Regions from separate parts of the Promicromonospora sp. Populi genome, predicted to be linked through region 1. Evidence: riboswitches for the same ligand, from Rfam matches in the RefSeq annotation. Region 1 holds a riboswitch; each other region holds the start of a gene.
The links. Region 1 has a riboswitch for thiamine pyrophosphate ahead of thiD (bifunctional hydroxymethylpyrimidine kinase/phosphomethylpyrimidine kinase). Riboswitches for the same ligand answer to the same signal wherever they lie in the genome.
Positions count from the first base shown of each region.

Region 1 (3,187 bases):
CGCCTACTTCCCGATCTGGGGGTTCGCGCACCCGCCGGCCATCGACCTGGCCGAGCGGCTCGCAGAGCACGCTCCCGGCGACCTCAACCGGGTGTTCTTCACGACGGGCGGGTCCGAGGCCGTCGAGACGGCGTTCAAGCTGGCCAAGCAGTACTGGAAGCTGCAGGGCAAGCCCGGCAAGTACAAGGTGATCTCCCGGGCCGTGGCCTACCACGGCACCACCCACGGCGCCCTGTCCGTGACCGGTGTGCCCCGCATCAAGGAGCCGTTCGAGCCCCTGGTGCCCGGCACGCACAAGGTGCCCAACACCAACATCTACCGGGCCGACGAAGGCCTCCGCGACGACCCGAAGGCCTTCGGTCGCTGGGCCGCCGACCAGATCGAGACGCTGATCCTGACGGAGGGGCCCGGCTCGGTGGCCGCCGTCTTCCTCGAACCCGTGCAGAACGCGGGCGGCAGCATCCCGCCGCCGCCCGGGTACTTCGAGCGGGTGCGCGAGATCTGCGACAAGTACGACGTCCTGCTGGTCTCGGACGAGGTCATCTGCGCGTTCGGCCGCGTCGGGTCGATCTTCGCGTGCGACGACTACGGCTACGTGCCCGACATGATCACCTGCGCCAAGGGCATGTCTTCGGGCTACTCGCCGATCGGCGCCTGCATCGTCTCGGACCGTATCTTCGAGCCGTTCGCTACCGGGACCACGACCTTCGGGCACGGGTACACGTTCGGCGGGCACCCGGTCTCGGCAGCCGTCGCCATGGCGAACCTCGACATCTTCGACCAGGAGGACCTGACCGGGCGGGTCAAGGAGAACGCGCCCGCGTTCCGGTCCACGCTGGAGCAGCTGCACGACCTGCCGATCGTGGGTGACGTGCGCGGCGCCGGGTACTTCTGGTCGATCGAGCTCGTCAAGGACAAGGACACCCGGGAGACCTTCTCCGGCGACGAGGTGGAGCGCCTGCTGCGCGGGCTCCTCAACCCGGCGCTGCTCGAGGCCGGCCTGTACTGCCGCACCGACGACCGAGGCGACCCCGTGGTGCAGCTGGCGCCGCCCCTGACCACGGGCCCGGCAGAGTTCGCCGAGATGGAACAGATCCTGCGGGGCGTCCTGAGCGAGGTGTGGACGAAGCTCTGAGCGGAGGAGCGGCAGCGTCAGGCGGCAGCCGCCCGCTGCTCCGCGGGTCGACGGCGCAGGGGTGCGTGCTGGATGGCCGGCGGGTCGTAGGCCATGTCGAGGCGGCCGACGTCGGTACCGGGCGGCACGATGGCGTCGATCCGGTCGAGGACGTCGTCCGTCAGGGCCACCTCAGCGCCGGCGAGCGCGCTGTCCAGGTGCTCCATGGTGCGCGGGCCGATGATCGCGGACGTGACACCCGGATGGGCGATGGCGAACGCCATCGCGAGATGGTTCAGCGGGACCCCGGCGTCCTGGGCGACGGGGATGAGCTGCTCGACGACGTCGAGGCGGTGCTCGTCACGCAGGTGCTCGAAGCCGAACCGGGAGCGGTAGGTCTCGTTGTTCTGGCCCCTGCGGTACTGGCCGGTGAGCAGCCCGCCGGCGAGCGGGCTCCAGACGAGCGTGCCCATGCCGTACTGCTGGGCGACCGGCAGTACGTCGCGCTCGATGCCGCGGTTCAGGATGGAGTACGGAGGCTGCTCGGTGCGGAAGCGCTCCAGGCCGCGCCGCTCGGCGACCCACTGCGCCTCGACGATGTCGGCGGCCGGCATGGTGGATGAACCGATCGCGCGCACCTTGCCCGAGTTGATCAGGTAGGTCAGCGCCGCGAGCGTGTACTCGACGTCCGTCTCCGGGTCGGGGCGGTGGATCTGGTACAGGTCGATGTGGTCTCGTCGACGGGCTGCGGCACGGGGCCGAACCCCGCTCCTGAGGAGCCCGGACTGCGGCTCTGACTCGCCGCACCGAGGTGCGCGAGTCAGGGGCGCAGTCCCGCGTCGCCCCCGCACGCGCCTGAGGCTGCGCCGGCTGCTTGGACACGGTTCCCGCGCCGCCGTCGACGACCTATGGTTGGACCCAATGGCGCGGGGCGCCAGGGCGCTAGCCCGGCTGAGATGCACCCGTGAACCTGCTCTAGGTAATTCTAGCGAAGGGAACGCCTCGTGGGTCCTGTCGTGAGCGCGCCCGCGCCCGACGCCGCTCCCCGCATCCGACCCGCCAGACACCCGGTGGTGGCGTTGACGATCGCCGGGTCGGACCCGTCCGGCGGCGCCGGGATCCAGGCAGACCTGAAGACCTTCGCGGCGCTCGGCGGTTACGGCTGCGCGGTGCTCACGGGGCTCACCGCGCAGTCCACCACCGGCGTCACGCGGGTACTTCCGGTGCCCGCCGACATGGTGACGGCTCAGCTGGAGACGCTGTTCGCCGACGTCGCGGTGGACACCGTGAAGATCGGCATGACATCGGACGCCGCCGTCGCCCGCGCGATCGCCGCGGCCCTGCGCGACCTGCGGGCCGCCGGACGCGCGCCGTACGTGGTGCTCGACCCGGTGATGGTCGCGACGTCGGGCGACCGGCTCCTGGCGCGAGACGCCGAGGCGGTGCTGCGCGACGAGCTGCTGCCCATGGCCGACCTGGTCACGCCCAACCTGCCCGAGGCCGCGGTACTGCTCGGCGTCGAGCCGGCCCGGGACGCCGCCGAGGCTGCCGACCAGGCGCGGGCGCTGCTGAAGCTCGGCGCGCGGCTCGCCCTGGTGAAGGGCGGGCACCTGGAGTCGGCCGAGTCGGTCGACCACCTGGCGGGTCCGGACGCCGTCGTCGCCCTGACCGCCCCGCGGATCCCCACCCGAAACACCCACGGCACGGGCTGCACGCTCAGCTCGGCGTGCGCCGTCCTGCGGCCCCTGCACAACGACTGGGAGCCCGCGGTACGCGCGGCGAAGGACTACCTGACCGAGACCCTCCGCGCCGCGGACACCCTGATCATCGGCGGTACCGGGACAGCGGCGGGTCCGTGGCACGGGCACGGCCCTGTCGATCACGGATACGCCGCACGGACGGCGGCCGATGCCGCGGCCGCATGGTCGGTCTCCGGGTAAAGGTTCCGCGAGCCAGCTCGGTTGCTGTCGGTAGACGTTGTCTACTGGCAGCAACGCACTCCGCAGACCTACTGTTTCCCCAGGCCATCCCAGTCGACACGCGTCACCCGGTCGCCACACCCCAGCAGGGACG
Region 1 covers NZ_CP163528.1:215,224-218,410, reverse strand. The annotation lists gene AB1046_RS01005 (aspartate aminotransferase family protein) at 1-1,135, shown strand, start outside; gene AB1046_RS01000 (aldo/keto reductase) at 1,153-1,965, opposite strand; TPP riboswitch at 2,032-2,129, shown strand; gene thiD (bifunctional hydroxymethylpyrimidine kinase/phosphomethylpyrimidine kinase) at 2,119-3,054, shown strand.

Region 2 (3,187 bases), 1.1 Mb from region 1:
CCTCCGCGAGGGAGCGCAGGCGGGTCACGAAGCTGTCCAGCCCGAACGTGCTCGCGTACGCGGTGTTGAACGGCCAGTTGCCAGCGCCCTCGTACGTGTAGTCCCACGTCTTTATCGCGGCGTAGTCGACCTGCGGGTCGCCGTTCGGCGCCTCGATGTCCTCCAGCTCCTCGGCCGGCACCTCGCGCCCGTACGAGTAGATGACCATCGAGGACGACGTCGGCGAGCACCACACCTGGCCGCCGCCCCCGAACTCGGGGTACTCGCCGATGTGGATGAGCTGGCTGAACCGCGGCACGTCGAGCTCGACCTCTCGCCCGAGCGTGAAGTCGCTGGTGCCCGTGTAGTGCTCGTCGGGCAGGATCTCGCTGATCATGGTGCTCACCGAGGACAGGCGCGGCGAGGTCCGGGCGCCCTCGGGCCGGTACAGCCTGGCCCGGGTCTGGTACGCGTCCGGCTCGAAGCCGGCCCTCGAGACGAACGTGTCGGTGAACAGGGCAGCGTCGGTGTCGCCCTGGCCGTTCAAGGAGGTGCGGTGGATGTCGCCGACGCTGCCGTCGGCGGGCGCGAACTCGTCGCCCGACGCCCAGCGGCCCATCACGAACCACTTGGTCCAGGTCCCGTCAGCCTTGCGGCCGCGGAACTCCACCTCGACCCAGGTGCCAGTGGGGGTATCAACGTTCCAGGAGGGAACGGCCTGCTTGATCGGGTACCCGGCCTCGACGACGGGTGAGGTCCAAGTCCCGGTCTCGTAGGTGACGGGCGTGCCGTCGCCGAACGGGTCGGTGTAGTCAACGAGGTCGCCGCCGCGGGCCAGGAAGAGCCCGCCGTAGACGTCGAACCGGAGCTCGTCGCGTTCGCCCTTGAGCAGGTCCCGGCGCCCTTCCCAGGTGGTCAGAGTGATCTGGTTGTCCGACGCCGCAGGGGTCACCTCAGGCGCCCCCGCCGCCGACACCGCACCCGCAACAATCCCTGCTTGGACCACGAGCGCTCCCGTCGCAGCCAATGCGAACGCCCTAGTTCGCAGCTTGTTCCGTACCGGCATTCCAGCCTCCATGTCCCGGGCTCCCTGCTGGGGTGAGCGAGCCGTCGGGGTCTGCCTATCACGGTGAGGGGACAGCGCAGAAGGAAAGTCGTATGTGGTGCTAACGTCGGCGGCGATCCCACGGGTGCCCCACGCAGGGGCTGAGATCGGGCTGACGGCCCGGGACCGTTGAACCTGTCCGGTTAACACCGGCGTAGGAAGCAGGAGTCTCATGATGGAGAACACCCAGTCCCGCACGCTCGCCTTCGAGCACGAGAACAAGCACGACGATGTCGCCCTGCGGGTGCCGGTCACCGAGATCACGTTGGCGTCGTCGCCCGACGGCACCCCGAACGAGCCGGTTCGGGTCTACCGCACACAAGGCCCCGGGTCCGACCCGGTCCGCGGCCTCCCGCCGGCCCGCGAACCCTGGGTCGTGGCACGGGGAGATACCGAGGAGTACGACGGCCGCCGTCGAGCCCTGGCCGACGACGGGCGCAGCGCCCTGCGCCGGGGCGCGGCGACCCAGGAGTGGCGGGGAGAACGACGTCGACCCCGCCGGGCCGTCCCCGGCCGGACCGTCACCCAGATGCACTACGCGCGCCAGGGCGTCATCACGCCGGAGATGCGGTTCGTCGCGCTGCGCGAGGACTGCGACGTCGAGCTGGTGCGCAGCGAGGTCGCGGCAGGCCGGGCGATCATCCCGAACAACGTGAACCACCCGGAGTCGGAACCGATGATCATCGGCAAGGCGTTCCTGGTGAAGATCAACGCGAACATCGGGAACTCGGCCGTCCACAGCTCGATCGCGGAGGAGGTGGAAAAGCTCGAGTGGGCCACGAAGTGGGGCGCCGACACGGTCATGGACCTCTCCACCGGGGACGACATCCACACCACCCGCGAGTGGCTGCTGCGCAACTCGCCGGTACCCATCGGCACCGTGCCGATCTACCAGGCCCTCGAGAAGGTGAACGGCGACGCGAGCGCGCTGACCTGGGAGGTCTACCGGGACACCGTGATCGAGCAGTGCGAGCAGGGCGTCGACTACATGACCGTGCACGCGGGCGTGCTGCTGCGGTACGTGCCGCTCACCGCCGACCGCGTGACGGGGATCGTGAGCCGCGGCGGGTCGATCCTCGCGGGCTGGTGCCTGGCGCACCACCAGGAGAACTTCCTGTACACGCACTTCGACGAGCTCTGCGAGATCTTCGCCGCGTACGACGTCGCGTTCTCCCTGGGTGACGGCCTGCGGCCGGGTTCGCTCGCGGACGCGAACGATGCCGCCCAGTTCGCCGAGCTCGACACGCTCGCCGAGCTGACCAAGCGGGCGTGGGAGTACGACGTCCAGGTGATGGTCGAGGGGCCGGGCCACATCCCGTTCCACCTGGTGCGCGAGAACGTGGAGCGGCAGCAGGAGCTCTGCGACGGCGCCCCGTTCTACACGCTCGGCCCGCTGGTGACCGACATCGCGCCCGGGTACGACCACATCACCTCCGCCATCGGCGCCACCGAGATCGCCCGGTACGGCACCGCGATGCTCTGCTACGTCACGCCCAAGGAGCACCTCGGCCTGCCTGACCGGGACGACGTGCGTACCGGCGTCGTCACCTACAAGATCGCCGCGCACGCGGCCGACGTCGCCAAGGGCCACCCAGGCGCCCGGACAAGGGACGACGCCCTGTCCAAGGCCCGCTTCGAGTTCCGCTGGCGGGACCAGTTCAACCTGTCGCTCGACCCGGAGCTCGCCGAGCAGTACCACGACGAGACCCTCCCGGCCGAGGCCGCCAAGACCGCGCACTTCTGCTCGATGTGCGGCCCCAAGTTCTGCTCGATGCGCATCTCGCAGGACATCCGCGACGAGTTCGGCGGCGCCAAGGCCCAACAGGCGCTCGCGGGCGACGTAGCCGAGGCGGCCGCGGCAGGCATGGCCGAAAAGTCGGCCGAGTTCCGCGCGTCAGGCGGCGAGGTCTACCTCCCGCAACCCACCCTCCGCCCGTAACCCACCGACTTGGTTGTGGGCGTGATCGTTGCGCCTAAAACGGGCAATCGGCAGCAACGATCGCGCCCACAACCAATCGGTCAGTCCAGGTCCGGGACCGGGCCTGTTGTTGTGCCCTCTACCAGGGTTACCGGGAGGAGGACTGATTCCGGCTCCTCGCCGGC
Region 2 covers NZ_CP163528.1:4,340,167-4,343,353, forward strand. The annotation lists gene AB1046_RS19650 (C39 family peptidase) at 1-985, opposite strand, end outside; TPP riboswitch at 1,158-1,262, shown strand; gene thiC (phosphomethylpyrimidine synthase ThiC) at 1,257-3,023, shown strand; gene AB1046_RS19660 (LacI family DNA-binding transcriptional regulator) at 3,104-3,187, opposite strand, start outside.
Region 2: linked by a shared signal. The riboswitch ahead of thiC (phosphomethylpyrimidine synthase ThiC) and the one ahead of thiD (bifunctional hydroxymethylpyrimidine kinase/phosphomethylpyrimidine kinase) in region 1 are both predicted to bind thiamine pyrophosphate.

Region 3 (3,187 bases), 2.1 Mb from region 1:
GTGCCCAGCGCCGCCTGGGTCAGCGTGAGCCCCACGAGCCGCCACGTGCGCGGCCGGGACAGCACGTCGGTAAAGCCGGTGAGGTCGAGCGCGCCGTCGGGCACGAACCCACGGACGACGAGCGCGGCCACCGGCCACGCGAAGAAGATCGCGAGGAAGGCGAGGGGGACGGCGACCGCTACGGCCCAGAACAGCGGCGCGGGCCGCAGGCCGCGCCTCAGCCGGCTGTCGCTCAACCGGCCCCTCAACCGACCACGGTCTCGGTCCATCGCTCGATCCACTCGTCGCGGTGCTCGCTCACCTGGTCCGGGTCCACCTCGAACGGCGTGTCGGCCTGGGGCGCGAACCGCTGCCAGTCGTCGGGGAGCGCCACCGAGGAGTCGGCCGGATACATGTACATCGACTCCGGCAGCGCGGCCTGCACGTCCTGCGTGAGCAGGAAGTCCACGAGCGCCTGGGCGCCCTCGGGGTTGTCGCTGCCCGCGAGCACGCCCGCGTACTCGACCTGCCGGAAGCAGGTCTCCAGCAGGGCGCTCGTGGTCGTCTCCGAGCCGTCCTCAGTCACCGTGAACGCGGGTGACGTCGCGTACGACAGCGCGAGCGGACGCTGGCCGCCCTCGCCCGCCCCCGAGAAGTCCACGTAGTACGCGTCCTCCCAGGAGTCGGCGACCTGGACGCCGTTGTCCACGAGCGAGGCCCAGTAGTCCTCGAACCCGTCCTCGCCGAAGGCTCCGATCGTCGCCAGGAGGAACGCAAGTCCCGGCGACGACGTCGCAGGGTTGGCCACCACGAGCAGGTCCCGGTACTGCGGGTCCGCCAGGTCCTCCAGGGTCACCGGCACGTCAAGGCCGGACTGAGCGAACCAGGCCTGGTCGGCATTGATGCAGACGTCGCCCTGGTCGACCGGGGTCAGCGCCCCACCGAGCTGCTCGACGCCGTCCGGCAGCTCGGCAGGGGTGTACTCGTCGAGCACCCCCGCCTCCAGCGCGCGGGAGGCGAACGTGTTGTCGATGCCGAACACCGCGTCGCCGAGCGGGGCGTCCCTGGTCAGCACAAGCTGGTTCACCAGGGTGCCGGCGTCACCCGCGGCGGAGACCTCCAGGGTGTACCCGGACTCCTCCTCGAACTGGGCGACGAGCTCCTCGTCGAGCGCCCAGGAGTCATGGGTCACCAGGGTCACGGTGCCCGACGCCGACGGGTCGCCGCCGGTCCCTTCTGCGCCGGAGCCGCCGGAACAACCGGCGACCAGCAGCGACACGGCGAGTGCCCCGGCGACCATGCTCGCGGCCGTGCCGGGATGGATGGTGCCCCTGTGGGCACCGGAAGGACGCGACATCGTGCCTCCGACTTCCTCCGCCGGTGCTACCCGGATCAGGTTCAAGGGTCTGCGGCTCTCCGCACTCTCAGCGCCATCAGGCGCTCCCCTGTCGTTTCGTAAGGGAGCCTAGTCGCCCGCCGGGGGCTACGGTGTGCAGGTGGCTCAGATTGAGACGGAACAGACACTCGCCGAGAAGGTGGGCACCCTCGCGCTGACGATCGCGGCCGGCTGGGTCGCGCAGAAGGCGGTCAGCCTGATCTGGAAGGGCGTGACGGGTAACGACGCCCCCAACAAGCCGGACGACCCGGAGCTGGACCTGGTGCAGGCCGCCGTGTTCGCGGCGGTCGCGGCCGGGACCGCGGTGTTCGCCAAGCGCCTGGCGGCGAAGGGCGCGCACCAGGCGGCGGTACGGTTCGCGGCGCGTCGTTCAGCCGTGTGACCGGACGCCGTGTGACCGAATGCCGTGCGACCGAGTGCGGCCCCGGTCTGTAGGTCGTGACACCCTGGTCGCGTGAGCTTCACGCATCTTGATGACCGCGGCCAGGCCCGCATGGTCGACGTCACCGCCAAGCAGCCGACCATCCGCTCCGCCACGGCTTCGGGCACGGTGCGGTGCGCATCCGCCGTCGTGCAGGCACTGCGTGACGGCGCCGTGCCCAAGGGCGACGTGCTGGCAGTGGCGCGCATCGCGGGCATCGCCGCGGCCAAGCGGACGCCGGAGCTGCTGCCGCTGGCCCATGTGATCGGTGTGCACGGCGCGGCGGTGGACCTCGAGGTGACCGACGACGGCGTCACCATCACCGCCACGGTCCGCACCGCCGACCGCACGGGTGTCGAGATGGAGGCCCTCACGGCCGTGGCCGTCGCCGGCCTGGCCGTGATCGACATGGTGAAGGGCCTGGACAAGTCCGTCTCGCTCGCCGACGTGCGGCTGGAGCGCAAGACCGGCGGCAAGTCGGGCGACTGGGAACGCGCGGAATGATCACGGTCCGCTACTTCGCCGGCGCCCGCGAGGCCGCAGGCCGCGCCACTGAACAGCTCGGCGGCCCGATGTCGGTCGCCGCCCTCCGTGGCGCGCTCACCGCCGCTCACCCGCGCCTGGACGCCGTGCTGCCGAAGTGCGCCCTGCTGATCGCCGGCGCCCGGTCGACGTCGGACGAGGCGGAGGTCCCGGACAACGTCACCGTCGACGTGCTGCCCCCCTTCGCAGGAGGCTGACCCCTCTTTGGTGGTGGGGCAGTGTTTGGTGGTGGGCAGTGGTCGTTAGTGGGTCAGTGGTCGGCGCCGTCGAGCTGGGCGAGCACGTGCGGCCAGAGCGCGAGGACCACGTCAACCCCGTCCCGCACGCCCCCGGAGGAGCCGGGCAGGTTCACCACGAGCGCCCGCGTCCCGTCTCCGGCGTGCGCCACACCCGCCAGCCCCCTGGAGAGCGCGGCGGTCGGCACCCCCGCGGCGGTGCCGCGCTGACGAATCGCCTCGGCAATCCCCGGGATCTCGTAGTCGAGCACCAGCCGCGTGCCCTCGGGAGTGAGGTCCCGCGGCGTGATGCCCGTCCCGCCGGTGGTGAGGACCAGCCGGGCGCCGGCGCCGAGCGCGGTCCGCAGCACATCGCGGACCTGCTCGACGCCGTCGGGCACCAGGTGGGTGACCACGTCGGTGTGGTGCGCCTCGCGCAGCAGACCCACCGCCGTCGGACCTGACTGGTCTTCTGCCTCGCCCCGTGCACAACGGTCGGAGACGGTGATTACCGCAACTCGGTCGGACGTCATGCCGACACGCTATCGGCCTCCGGCTCCTCGCTCACAGCAACCTTGGCAGTCTCGGCGGCTTCGGCGGCCTTGGCCTGGCGGTGTGCGCGCACCGACCATG
Region 3 covers NZ_CP163528.1:3,382,908-3,386,094, forward strand. The annotation lists gene AB1046_RS15355 (ABC transporter permease) at 1-236, opposite strand, end outside; gene AB1046_RS15360 (thiamine ABC transporter substrate binding subunit) at 245-1,336, opposite strand; TPP riboswitch at 1,332-1,436, opposite strand; gene AB1046_RS15365 (DUF4235 domain-containing protein) at 1,476-1,757, shown strand; gene moaC (cyclic pyranopterin monophosphate synthase MoaC) at 1,830-2,300, shown strand; gene AB1046_RS15375 (MoaD/ThiS family protein) at 2,297-2,536, shown strand; gene AB1046_RS15380 (molybdenum cofactor biosynthesis protein B) at 2,590-3,087, opposite strand; gene AB1046_RS15385 (sulfite exporter TauE/SafE family protein) at 3,084-3,187, opposite strand, start outside.
Region 3: linked by a shared signal. The riboswitch ahead of AB1046_RS15360 (thiamine ABC transporter substrate binding subunit) and the one ahead of thiD (bifunctional hydroxymethylpyrimidine kinase/phosphomethylpyrimidine kinase) in region 1 are both predicted to bind thiamine pyrophosphate.

Region 4 (3,187 bases), 1.9 Mb from region 1:
ACACCAACCCGGAGGCGTACTGGAACCCGGACAACCCGCGACACTCCGTGAAGGTCGGCGGCACCGGCACCACCATCAAGGTGGTGTCGCAGGACACCCGCAACGGGCACATGACCATCCAGGTCAACGGACCCGTCAGCTGACCTGGTCAGCTGACATCCGAAGTACGTAGGTCTGCTGGGGGCATGGACTCAAGGTCCATGCCCCCAGCAGTGTCTGACCCCCTGGTTCAACCCTGGCGAGATGCAGCACTACGCTCGAAGGCATGACGACACACCTGCGCTGGGGCATCCTCGCGGCCGGCGGCATCGCCGCAGCCTTCGTTTCGGACCTCAACGACAACGGCTTCACCGTGCAGGCGGTGGGGTCCCGGTCCCTGGAGAAGGCACGGGAGTTCGCCGACCGCCTCGGCATCCCGACGGCGCACGGCTCCTACGAGAACCTCGTGAACGACCCCGAGGTCGACATCGTCTACATCGCCACGCCGCACCCGATGCACGCCGAGGCTGCGAAGCTCGCGCTGGAGGCTGGCAAGCACGTGCTGATCGAGAAGCCCTTCACGCTGAACGCCGCCGAGGCGCGCGAGGTCATGGACCTCGCCGAGGCCCGAGGGCTCGTCGCGCTCGAAGCGATGTGGACCCGGTTCCTGCCGCACATGGCGCGCGTCCGGGAGATCATCGCGTCCGGTGCGATCGGCGAGGTGCGGACCCTGATGGTGGACCACACGCAGGACCTGCCCGACGACCCGGAGCACCGCATCAATAACTTGGCCCTGGGCGGCGGCTCGTTGCTCGACCTGGGCATCTACCCGGTCTCGTTCGCCTGGGACCTGTTCGGCGAGCCGCTCACGATCCAGTCGCACGCGACCTTCAAGGAGACCGGCGCGGACGCCACCATCGCCACGATCTTCGGGTACGACGGCGCACGGGTCGCCACGACGATCTCGGCGTCGGACACCAAGGGACCCAACCGCGCGACGATCCTCGGAACCGAGGGCCGCATCGAGATCGACGCCGTCTGGTACAGCCCGACGCTCGTGCACGTGTACAACTCCGAAGGCGCTGAGATCGAGACCTTCGACGGCGCTGTACCGAGCCGGGGCATGCAGTTCCAGGCCGCCGAGGCGGAGCGCCTGGTCGCGGCGGGCGAGCTGGACAGCCCCCTGCTCCCGCGCGCGGAGACGATAGCGATCATGACGACGCTGGACACCATCCGCACCCAGATAGACCTCAAGTACCCGGGTGAATGACCCCCACCCTTTCGAGCCCTAAGTTTCTCCGCTCTGAGACGCCTCAAGGCGAAGAAACCTAGGGCTCGAAGGTGAGCAGGCTTCCGAACCTGCCGTGCGAAGAGGTACCGTACCTCCGCCAACGCGGGGAGCTCGGGTAGCCGGGCTGAGAGGATGGCCTGGGCCTTGTGCCGACGCCGTCGACCCGATCACTTGAACTGGGTAATGCCAGCGGAAGGACGTGCCTGACGGCACGGGCGTTCGGTCGAGGCCGTCCCCGGCGGGGACGTGGTCGCGCGCCCCCCCGTCGGAACCGGCGACCTCTGGCCTGCCCGTGGAGGTCGCACATGCTCGCCGAGATCCAGGTCTCTCCCCGTCCCAGCGGTACACCCGACGCGAAGTACGCGTACGTGGACGCCGCAATCGCCGTCATCCAGGCCTCCGGCCTCACCTACGAGGTGGGCGCCATGGGGACGTTCGTCCAGGGCAGCCCCGACGAGGTGTGGGCGCTGCTGCGCGCCGTCCACGAGGCGACGCTCGGCGCGGGCGCGGACGGCGTCCAGTCCAACATCAAGGTCAGCGAGGCCGCCGCCGACGCCGGTCCCACCATCGCGGACCTCATCACCAAGTTCCGGGCGTGAGCCAGGGCGCCCAGGGCGCTCGGGGCCTTCGGTGGCGGCGGGCCGGGCGCGTAGTCCCCCCGCTCGTCACCGTCGTCGTGCTGCTCACGGTCTGGGAGGGGTGGGTGCGCCTCGCGGACGTGCCCGAGTTCGTGCTGCCCGCGCCGTCGCAGGTGGCGCGCACCGCCGTCGAGGTGGCGCCCCTGCTCGGCCCGCACGTGGTCACGACGCTCACCGAAGCCGTGGCCGGGCTCGCCCTCGGCACGGTGGCGGGCCTGGTGCTGAGCATCCTGGTCACGGCCTCGCGAGTGACCGGCGACGCCGTCTACCCCCTGGTTGTGCTCACGCAGACGGTGCCGGTGGTGGTGCTCGCGCCGCTGATGATCCTGTGGGCGGGCTTCGGCCTGCTGCCCAAGGTGGTCCTCGTGGCGCTCACCGTCTTCTTTCCCGTGCTCGTCTCGGCGGTGGGCGCCATGCGCGCCGTCGACGCCGAGCACTCCGACATGGTCGCCGGCCTGGGCGGCACACGCCTGGACCAGTTCCTGCTGGTCCGGCTGCCGGCGTCGATCCCGGGCGCGCTCGCGGGGCTGCGGGTCGCCGCGACCTACGCCGTGGGCGCGGCAGTGGTGGCTGAGTACCTCGCCGGGCAGTCCGGGCTCGGTGTGTTCGTCCAGCGGTCCCGCAAGGCGTACGCCGTGGACCAGATCTTTGTGGGCGTCGTCCTGATCGCCCTCCTGTCCGGCCTGTTCTTCGCCCTCGTCGCAGCGCTCACGCGTGTCGCGACGCCGTGGCAGAGAGGAAAATCATGAAGCACTCCCAGTCCCTCGGTGCACGGGACTTCCGTACGCGGTCCCTCCTTGTGCGCACGACGGCGCTCGCTGCGGTTGTGCCAGTGGCCCTCACCGGGTGCGGCACCGGCTCGGGAGGCCAGGGCGGTGATGCGGCGTCCGACGCCGGTCTGCGCGAGGTCACCGTCGTGCTCGACTGGACGCCCAACACCAACCACTCCGGCCTCTACCTCGCCCAGGCCGAGGGCTGGTTCGCGGACGAGGGCTTCGACGTCAATATCGTCGAGCCCGGCGAGACGTCCGGGCTGCAGCTCGTCGCGGCCGGGCAGGCCGACTTTGCGTACTCCGTCGCGGAGGGCCTGGTCCCGGCGCGGGCCGCTGGGGCCGACGTCGTCTCCGTGGCCACCGTGATCGAGCACAACACGTCGTCCTTGATCAGCCTGTCCGACGACGGCATCACCCGCCCCCGTGACCTCGAGGGCAAGCGGTACGGCTCCTACGAGTCCGACCTCGAGAAGGCCCTGATCAGCAAGCTTGTCGAGTGCGACGGC
Region 4 covers NZ_CP163528.1:3,499,110-3,502,296, reverse strand. The annotation lists gene AB1046_RS15915 (immune inhibitor A domain-containing protein) at 1-143, shown strand, start outside; gene AB1046_RS15910 (Gfo/Idh/MocA family protein) at 266-1,249, shown strand; TPP riboswitch at 1,364-1,485, shown strand; gene AB1046_RS15905 (MTH1187 family thiamine-binding protein) at 1,576-1,869, shown strand; gene AB1046_RS15900 (ABC transporter permease) at 1,866-2,657, shown strand; gene AB1046_RS15895 (ABC transporter substrate-binding protein) at 2,654-3,187, shown strand, end outside.
Region 4: linked by a shared signal. The riboswitch ahead of AB1046_RS15905 (MTH1187 family thiamine-binding protein) and the one ahead of thiD (bifunctional hydroxymethylpyrimidine kinase/phosphomethylpyrimidine kinase) in region 1 are both predicted to bind thiamine pyrophosphate.